Regions from separate parts of the Novosphingobium sp. LASN5T genome, predicted to be linked through region 1. Evidence: riboswitches for the same ligand, from Rfam matches in the RefSeq annotation. Region 1 holds a riboswitch; each other region holds the start of a gene.
The links. A riboswitch is a leader RNA that binds a small molecule or an ion and turns the genes downstream of it on or off. The one in region 1 is predicted to bind cobalamin.

Region 1 (2,200 bases):
TGGATCGCGCTGGTGTGGTAATGCGTGGCAAGGCCCACCGGGGCATAGACGTAGCCCGCCAGCGCATCGCGGGCGACGCGCCGCGCGCGCTCCCAGAACGCCACCATCGGCCGGCGCGCCAGCGATCCGTCGCAGGCGAAGCTGAACTGGCAGCCGGGCCGCTCCGATCCCTGATAGACCACGCCGCACACGGTATTGGGGAAGGCGGGATGCGCCACGCGGTTCAGCACCACTTGCGCCACCGCGCGCTGGCCGCTGTCGGGTTCCGAAGCGGCTTCGTAATAGATCGCCGCCGTCAGGCATTGCAGCGCGCGCCACTGGTCCTCGCCGCTGCCGCGCGCGAAGATCGGCCGCGCGGCGGGGCCGGCGGGTTCGACGGCGGACGCGACCTCCTCGTCATCGCGGTGCGCGGCCCAGGCCTGTTCGGCGGCGTTGGGCGCGATCAGCCCGGTATCGTCGGGCGAGACATAGTAGAAGGCCGATCCGGGAAAGCTTTTGCCCGCCTGCTCGAACGGTTGCAGCGCACCCGCTTCGGCCTGCGCAGAGGCGCGGTCGATCCCGCCGGGGCTGCCCCATCCCACCGGGCCGAGCACCATCGCGAAAAGGCCGATCGTGGCCACGCCGGCCAGCCGCTGGCGCAGCATCGACGGGGTCCGCAGCCGGCGTCGCACCGAGACCATGTCGCGCCGGCGGATGCGCGCGGCGAAATCGCGCGGGCGCGGCACAAGGGGGGCGGCATCGGCCATGTCCGCAAGGCCGTCGGCAGGGTTATCGTCGCGGTGGCGGCTGACATCGCCCGCGCGCACGTTCTCCTCCGCAGCCGGGGGCAAGGCCCCGGTCGGCAGGGTGAACGGACGGTAGGCGATCTCCAGCGGCATCGGGTCTTGGACGCGTTCCTTTGCTCTCCTGCGCTAGCGCGCGTGGGCAGACCCCGCACGCACGGCGTTCGCGCCGTCCCAAGGCGGCACAGACCCGCGTCATAGGGTGAATCGGTTAAGACTCTTGCCCGTGCCCCCGTTCGGGGCTACGCGCCGCAGCGACGCCACCGGTGCCCGCAACGGGCCCAGAGGGAATCCGCGAAGGACCAGCACGGTCCCTAACCGGAGCTGCCCCCGCAACTGTATCCGGCGAGCGCCCTGTCCACGATGCCACTGGCCGCACGGCCGGGAAGGCGGGCAGGGGGCGATGACCCGGAGAGCCAGGAGACCTGCCGGTGTGTGGTCGTTCCGCGGCCGGGCGGGGTGTACCGGGCGCACGCGTCGCGAGTTCCGCCCGTTGGCCCGGCGGTCCTCCCGCCATGAACGGCAGTTCGTTCATGGGCTGGGAGTCTGAAGAATGCCGGGCAAATATCTGTTTTTCCTTACCGCATCCCTGTTGGCCGCCGCGCCGGCGTTGGCGCAGGACGATATGGCGCAACCTGCCGCGCCGGCCGTCTCCGCCGATGCGCAGATCACCGTGCTCGCCACGGGCAGCAAGCTCCGGCTCGACCAGACCGGGCAGGCCGTCACCGTCATCACCGCCGAGCAGATCGCGCAGGTGCAGGGCGCGGACCTGACGCGCGTGCTGGAGCGCGTGCCCGGTCTCACCTTCTCGCGCAACGGCGGTCTCGGCACCTTTACCGGCGTGCGCCTGCGCGGCTCCGAAGCCGAACAGGTGCTGGTGCTGATCGATGGCGTGCGCGTGGAGGATGTGTCCTCGCCCTCGGGCGGCTATGATTTCGGCAACCTGTTGACCGGCGGAATCGACCGCATCGACGTGCTGCGCGGCTCGAACTCCGTGGTCTGGGGCAGCGCCGCGATCGGCGGCGTCATCGCGGTGACGACCAAGGAAGTGAACGGCGCGGAAGCCAGCGTCGAATATGGCGCGAAGGAAACGGTCTCCGCCGATGCCGTGGCTGGCGTGGCCAACGATCGCTATGCCTTCTCGCTCAACGGCGGCTACGCGCGCACCGATGGCGTTTCCGCCGCCGCGGTCGGCACCGAGCCGGACGGCTACCGCCAGTGGCGCATCGGCGGGCGCGGGCGCGTGAACCTCACCCCCGATCTCTCGCTCAACGCCGTCGCGCGCTATGCCGACAGTCGGCTCGACATCGACGGTTATCCGCCGCCGACTTACACCGTGTTCGGCGACACGCCAGAATACCAGAAGACCCGCCAGTTCTCCGGCCGCGCCGGGTTCCACTATGCCGGCAGCGCGCTTA
Region 2 (2,200 bases), on a different contig from region 1:
GACAATCCTGGTCCTGCCCGCCCTGTTCGCGGTCGGTATGGCCCTCATCGATACGGCGGACGGCGTGGTGATGCTGGGCGCTTATGAATGGGCCTTCGTGAAGCCGATCCGCAAGCTCTACTACAACATCACCATTACCCTGATCTCGGCCATCGTGGCGATTGTCATTGGTGGAATCGAAACGCTGGCCCTGATTGGCGACAAGCTGGCCCTTACGGGTAGGCCATGGCGGGTCGCCGCTGAACTGGGCGAAAATTTCAATGGTCTGGGCTTCGCCATCATCGGTCTTTTCGTGTTCTGCTGGCTGGCGAGTTACGCGATCTATCGCTGGAAGCGGTTCGATGAAATCGAGGTTTCGGTCGTTGCCTGACCGTCACTGCGTGGATCGTTGCGTCATACTCAGCCACGATGACCAGTCCTGCACCGTCTCAATCGATCTTGATGTCCGAATGCCGCTCGGGCTTCGCGTACATCACGGCGAGCGCGACGCGGCGATCCGGATGCTGATGGCTCGTTCCAACGGAACATTCGTTAAATCCAGAAAAAGTTGTGTCTTTGATCCGAATTCAAGGCAGGCTGCGGAAGATCTCGTCGATGCCATACGGAAACGGCTTTTCCGGATAGCGTGCAAGCCTGTCAGTCAACGGCAGGTCGAGGATATTCTCTGCATCACGTCCCGCGAGCGAACACGGTGGGCCAAGGACGGCCGCTTGGCCCTATCGGGGGCTTCCAGGATCAGAAAAGGCGTAACCGAAATAACGCTCTGGACTTATCCCTGCGATGCGATCGAGCGCCTGGCAGCCAACCCATCCGAGATAAGGCGATGGCGTAAAGAGGATGAAGCAACAACTTCAATTGGCTTGGCTGGCATTTTCGTCTAGAGCGCGCGGCGAAGGACCGGGGCAACCCGCCCTTCAATGATCGCGCCGGTGCCCCGCAAGGGGCTTAATCGGGAATGCGGTGCGGGAGCTTGCTCCCAAATCCGTGGCTGTCCCTGCAACTGTAAGCGGATAGCGCGATGCACATGCTCCTGAACACAGGAGCTGCCACTGGACAGCGCTTTGGCGCAAAGTCTGGGAAGGCGTGCATCAAGCTGTGACCCGCGAGCCAGGAGACCTGCCGGCGCACCGGTCGCTCTTGCCTGATCCAGGGGATGGTCACGGCACGGTAACTCTCCGTCTGAGCGACGAAGCTGTGCGGCTGGGGCTGCACGGCCGCGTGGTAACGGGTGCTTCATCGCGCCTGCCCGTTGCGATGCGCCGACCGGACTTGTCCGGCAAGCCCCGCCGTTTGTCGCTCTGGCGCGCGGAGGAATTGCTTGTGGCCGACCTGTCAAAGGTGCCTGTCACCATCATTACGGGCTTTCTGGGCGCGGGGAAAACCACGCTCATCAGCCATTTGATCCGCAATGCGGGCGGGCGCAGGCTGGCGGTGGTGGTCAACGAATTCGGCTCGCTGGGCGTGGATGGCCAGATTCTGGAATCTTGCGCCATTCCGGATTGCCCGGCGGAAAACATCGTAGAACTGGCCAATGGCTGCATCTGCTGCACCGTGGCGGATGACTTCATCCCCACGGTGGAAAAGCTGCTGGCGCTTGATCCGCGCCCGGATCACATCCTGATCGAGACATCGGGTCTGGCCTTGCCCAAGCCGCTGCTCAAGGCGTTTGACTGGCCCGCGATTCGTAGCCGGATCACCGTGGACGGTGTGCTGGCGCTGGCCGATGCCGAAGCGGTGGCGGCAGGCCGGTTCGCGCCCGATGTGGCCGCGCTTGACGCCCAGCGCGCCGCCGATCCCAGCATCGATCATGAGACGCCGCTTTCGGAAGTGTTCGAGGACCAGCTTGCCTGCGCCGACATGATTCTGCTGACCAAGGTTGATCTGGCAGGTCCGGAAGGTGTCGCCGCAGCGCGCGCGATCATCGCGGCGGAGCTTAGTCGCCCGGTTCCGGTGATCGAACTGACCGAAGGCGTGGTCGATCCGCGCGTGATTCTGGGCCTTGATGCCGCTGCCGAGGACGACATCGCCGCGCGCCCATCGCACCATGATGGAGATGACGACCACGAGCACGACGACTTTGACAGCACCGTCATCGCATGGGGCGAGATCGCCGATCCGGCAGTGCTTGTGGCGCGGATCGAAACGCTGGCGCGCGATCACCATATCCTGCGCGTGAAGGGCTATGCCGCCGTTGCGGGCA
Region 3 (2,200 bases), on a different contig from region 1:
TTCCCGACGGCGTCGTATCTGTTTTCGGTGCCAAGGCTCACAGCCAGACTGTCAGCGATTTCCCAATGTTTTTGTGCGGACAGCCCGAGGACCCAACGCCGGTCGAACTGCTTGATCTGCGCGCTTGTGCTATCCGGATCGGTGTAAGTGGGGTTCGAGAACATCGACCAGTCATAAAACTGGGCATAGACATTGGCGCGCCATGTCGGTTGCTTGACCGCGATGTTAGCCACCAGGCGCGTCGTCTCACCCCGCGCGGAAGGATCTGGAGAGCAGAACACATCCGCACACAACGCCGTGCCGATAATGCGCTCGGGGATTTGCTCGGTTGGGTGCCATGTCGCCCGGTAGGCATGGAGAGATGCCTCCAATGTGCCCGCACCGGTCGGCATCCTATATTTCGCGAACCCCGAGTAGTGGCGCAGACGTTCAGGTTCCTGCCACGGTCCGTCATAGGTCTTGGCCTGGGCGACAAGCGTGAGGTCTCCAGCACCCAGGTCGTGCAATGTTCCGCCCGCAGCGACGCTGCGCCAACCATATGATCCAGCCTCGGCCGATGCCCATGGCCGGTCATAACCCTTGATGGTCGTCATATAGGCTGCTCCCGCCAGAGCGAAATCACCGCCATCGGCGCGGTAGGGCCCTTTACGAAAATCCTCCCGGCCCACGATCTCCGGAATGAGCCCGTTGAGGTCGAGATAGCCATGACCATGTCCGTGGGTACGAAAGTTCATCTGCACATCATCGATATAAGTACTGAAGTCAGACCCATGGTCGAGGTTGAAACCGCGCAGGAAATACTGGTTGGCTTTGCCGCTCCCCGAATGCTGGGCTGCAACCAGCCCCGGCACCGCTTCCAGCAGTTCGGCCACGCGGAGAAGAGGCCGCACGAGGAGATCGGCCCCTCCGACGCTTCCTTCGCTCGCTGATTTGGCAGTGCCGATCATGGCCTCACCGCGACCGAAAACCACAATGTCGTTGCCTGCCACGACTGCATCCGCGCTTGTTTGCGATCCCTTTTCAGAGGTTTCGGCAAAGGCCGGTGTTCCGATACAGATCAGCGGAAGTGCGCTGCTGGTAGTAATGGTCTTGATCACGAAATAGTCCCCCGGCGTCTTGCGACGTGGCCGGGGCATACCCGCGCGAACGGGCGACACGCGCGGCGACCGGACGCCATGGGTGGCCGACGCACGTCTCCGATGCGACCCCAGCCGCTCGTTCGTCGCTCAGACGGAGTTCACCGTGCCGCAGCCATCCTCTGGACCAAGGCAAGAGCGACCAGACGCCGGCAGGTCTCCTGGCTCACGGGTCACAGCTTGATGCACGCCTTCCCAGACCTCGCATGATTTAGCGTCCGGCCCAGTGGCTGCCCCTTCAAATGAGGAGCGATGTACATCGCGCTATCCGCTTACAGTTGCAGAGACAGCCACGGATTTGGAAGCAAGCTTCCGCACCGCATTCCCGATTAAGCCCCTTGCGGGGGGCACCGGCGCGATCAATGAAAGCCGGAATGATCCGGTTCTCGATCCCTCGTCTAACTGAAGTGATCGGAAAAGCCAATAACGCTTGGAGTAGGGATTGAATCAACGATTACTGCATCCCGCGCCACCATTGCCATTGGCACGGCCAGAGCGCACCAACCGCGCGCACTCGATTTGAATGGCGGGTTTTCACTGAACCTATCGTTGGCCATCGGACTCCTGTACGACCGGAAGTGGTCGCTAGCCGTCTATGCGCCGTGATGGAAAGTGCCGCCCCGATAGCGGCCGTTCGCGGCACTCAAGACCCTCCCTGATACCTAGCCTCTGTTCACCTGGTATACCGTCCCATGCTTTCAAGGTCATCGACGCGCGCGCCTTGCTGACCCCGGTGGAGTTGGCCGCACGCAGCGTGGAAATGTCAGATCCGCACGGAATTGAGTCAGCCCCCCTTTTGCACGCCGGTCCACAATCGAGGATACCGCGCCCCGTCCTTGATCGGGCCAGGGCATTGCCCGAACGATGGTGCAGCAGGCGCGTCAGGCAGGCGGGGAACGCCAGGGCGCCGAAGCGATGCGCAGGGCGGCCTCGCAGCCCGCCTTGGCCAGCCGGGCGGCAATCTCCGGGTCGGTCTCGATGCGCATGAGTTGCAAGGTGCCGAGCATGGCCCCGAAAACAACGCTGGCCCGCTCGCTACGCTCGTCGGCATCGCCACCCGCGGG
Region 4 (2,200 bases), on a different contig from region 1:
CGCGTGATGAGCATGACGAGGGCGAGAAGCCCGAAGACGGACAGTTCGAACCGGGTATTACGGACCATGAGGGGTCTCCTGAACGGGTTGGATTTCGCGTTGTGGCCGCGCACGCGACCATCGGCTGCGGCGCGGGGGCCTTTGCGATGCGCGGGCGGGCGCGGAACCGAAAGCTCGGGGCCGGGGCGCACGCCTGCTGCGGTTGTCGTGGATGTCAGACGCAGTTCATCACAGGCCCCCTTCGGCAACAAACGCACTTATGTCGTCCGCCAAGGGAGAAGCCCTCGTCCGCCCGGTGCATCCCGCCCGCGCGAAGGAACGACGATAGCGGGCCGGTTTCCTGACTTCCCGGATCATCGCGCCTGTCGCCGCCTTCTCAGGGCCGGAACCCCAATGGCATGATGGCGATGCGCTCACCGGTCACAGTTGCGGGAGCAGTGCCGGATTCGGCGGATTTCCGCCGGCCGGACTTCCCGATTAAGCCCTTTCGGGCACCCGTTACGCCGCCGGTGATAAGCGAACCGGTGCGCTGCCGCAAGCATTCGCGCTTGCGGCAGCGCCGGCGCGAAGCTATCCGCCGCTCTGCGACAGGTTCCCCGGAAGGGGATCAAAAGGGAACGGGGTGCGAAACCCCGGCTGCCCCTGCAACTGTAAGCGGCGAGCCGACCGGCCATCACGCCATTGGGACTTCACCGTCCTGAGAAGGCGGCCGGACCGGCATTGACCCGTGAGCCAGGAGACCTGCCTGACGCGGTCGTTCTTCGTTCGGGCAGGGTGCACCGGACGTTCGAGGTTCCCGCGCCAAAGGCGGGACGATCCCTCGCGCAACGACAGCCACTGCCTGCCGGGAAGACCGTGCGGGAAGCGTCGTCTCGTGCCCTCCGGCCACCTCGCCGGGGCGTCGCGCGGCGGGCGTTTTCCTTGCGGTCCGAGCGGCAGGTCATCGCCGTTCGTATCCAGGGAACCGCACCATGCGCCTGACCCGTTGTTCCGTTGTTTCTGCCCTTTCCCTTTCGCTGGGCCTTCCCGTGGCCGCCCATGCTGCCCCTTACCCCGAAGATCCGGCCCCTGACGCCGTTCCCGACACCTCCATCGTCGTCACCGCGCTGCGCACGCCGGTCGCGCAGGATCGCGTCTCCTCCACCGTCACCGTGCTGGACGAGGCGGCCATCCGCCAGGCGCAGCCGCTGGCCGTGACCGATCTTCTGGTCCGCACGCCGGGCATCAGCCTGTCGCGCAACGGCGGTTACGGCGCCGCCACGTCGCTGCGCATCCGTGGCGCGGACGCTGGCCAGTCGGTGATGGTGATCGACGGGATGCGCCTGTCCGATCCTTCCGCCACGTCCGGCGGCTATGCTTTCGCCAACCTGCTGGTCGATGACATCGAACGCATCGAGATCCTGCGCGGTCCGCAATCGATCCTGTGGGGCAGCGACGCGATCGGCGGCGTCATCAACGTGACCACGCGCCGGGCGGAAAAGCCGCTGGAAGGCGGCCTGGCGGTCGAGGCGGGCACGCACGATACGGTGAACGCGCAAGCCGGCGTCGGCGGCACGGGCACGCTGGTCGACTGGCGGCTGTCCGCCTCGACCTTCTCCACCGACGGCATTTCGGCGCGCAGCAACGGCACCGAGCCCGACGGATACCGCCGCACCTCCGCCAGTGGCACAGCCACGGTCAAGCTGACGCCGAACCTGTCGCTGGACCTGCGCGGTTACTGGGCCGACGCGCGCAACGATTTCGACAGCACGGCGGGCGATTCGCTCATCTATGGCCGGACGAAGGAATGGTCGGGCTATGCGGGGCTCAATCTGGCGCTGCTCAATGGCCGTTTCACCAACCGGCTGGCGGCGATGCAGACCGAGACGGACCGCGAGAACTACGACCCCGCCCGCGCGATCCGTCCGCTGAACTTCGATGCCCACGGCCGCGTCCGCCGCTTCGAGTACCAGGGATCGCTGCGCCTTTCCGACGCGGTGCAGGCGGTGTTCGGCGCCGAGCGCGAGGAACAGCGGATGACCACGGCCTCGCCGGGCAACAACACCGCGCCCTACACACTGGTGCCCCAGACCGCTTCGACTGACAGCCTCTATGGCGAGCTGCGCGCGACGCCGCTTGCCGGGCTGACGCTCAACGGCGGCGTGCGCTACGATCACCAGTCGCGCTTCGGTGGCAACACGGTGTTCAGCGCCGGCGGGGT

Region 2: it holds a riboswitch for cobalamin, as region 1 does, so the genes downstream of both, cobW (cobalamin biosynthesis protein CobW) here and EH199_RS09220 (TonB-dependent siderophore receptor) in region 1, are expected to answer to the same signal.
Region 3: it holds a riboswitch for cobalamin, as region 1 does, so the genes downstream of both, EH199_RS17775 (TonB-dependent receptor domain-containing protein) here and EH199_RS09220 (TonB-dependent siderophore receptor) in region 1, are expected to answer to the same signal.
Region 4: it holds a riboswitch for cobalamin, as region 1 does, so the genes downstream of both, EH199_RS05925 (TonB-dependent siderophore receptor) here and EH199_RS09220 (TonB-dependent siderophore receptor) in region 1, are expected to answer to the same signal.

What each region holds. Positions count from the first base shown of each region.
Region 1 covers NZ_RQSI01000011.1:8,595-10,794, forward strand. The annotation lists gene EH199_RS09215 (cell wall hydrolase) at 1-878, opposite strand, end outside; cobalamin riboswitch at 1,030-1,230, shown strand; gene EH199_RS09220 (TonB-dependent siderophore receptor) at 1,336-2,200, shown strand, end outside.
Region 2 covers NZ_RQSI01000032.1:26,134-28,333, reverse strand. The annotation lists gene EH199_RS17770 (HoxN/HupN/NixA family nickel/cobalt transporter) at 1-370, shown strand, start outside; gene EH199_RS17765 (hypothetical protein) at 342-881, shown strand; cobalamin riboswitch at 911-1,139, shown strand; gene cobW (cobalamin biosynthesis protein CobW) at 1,321-2,200, shown strand, end outside.
Region 3 covers NZ_RQSI01000032.1:30,032-32,231, forward strand. The annotation lists gene EH199_RS17775 (TonB-dependent receptor domain-containing protein) at 1-1,136, opposite strand, end outside; cobalamin riboswitch at 1,270-1,506, opposite strand; gene EH199_RS17780 (TetR/AcrR family transcriptional regulator) at 2,018-2,200, opposite strand, start outside.
Region 4 covers NZ_RQSI01000005.1:143,237-145,436, reverse strand. The annotation lists gene EH199_RS05930 (hypothetical protein) at 1-68, opposite strand, end outside; cobalamin riboswitch at 313-514, opposite strand; cobalamin riboswitch at 573-764, shown strand; gene EH199_RS05925 (TonB-dependent siderophore receptor) at 972-2,200, shown strand, end outside.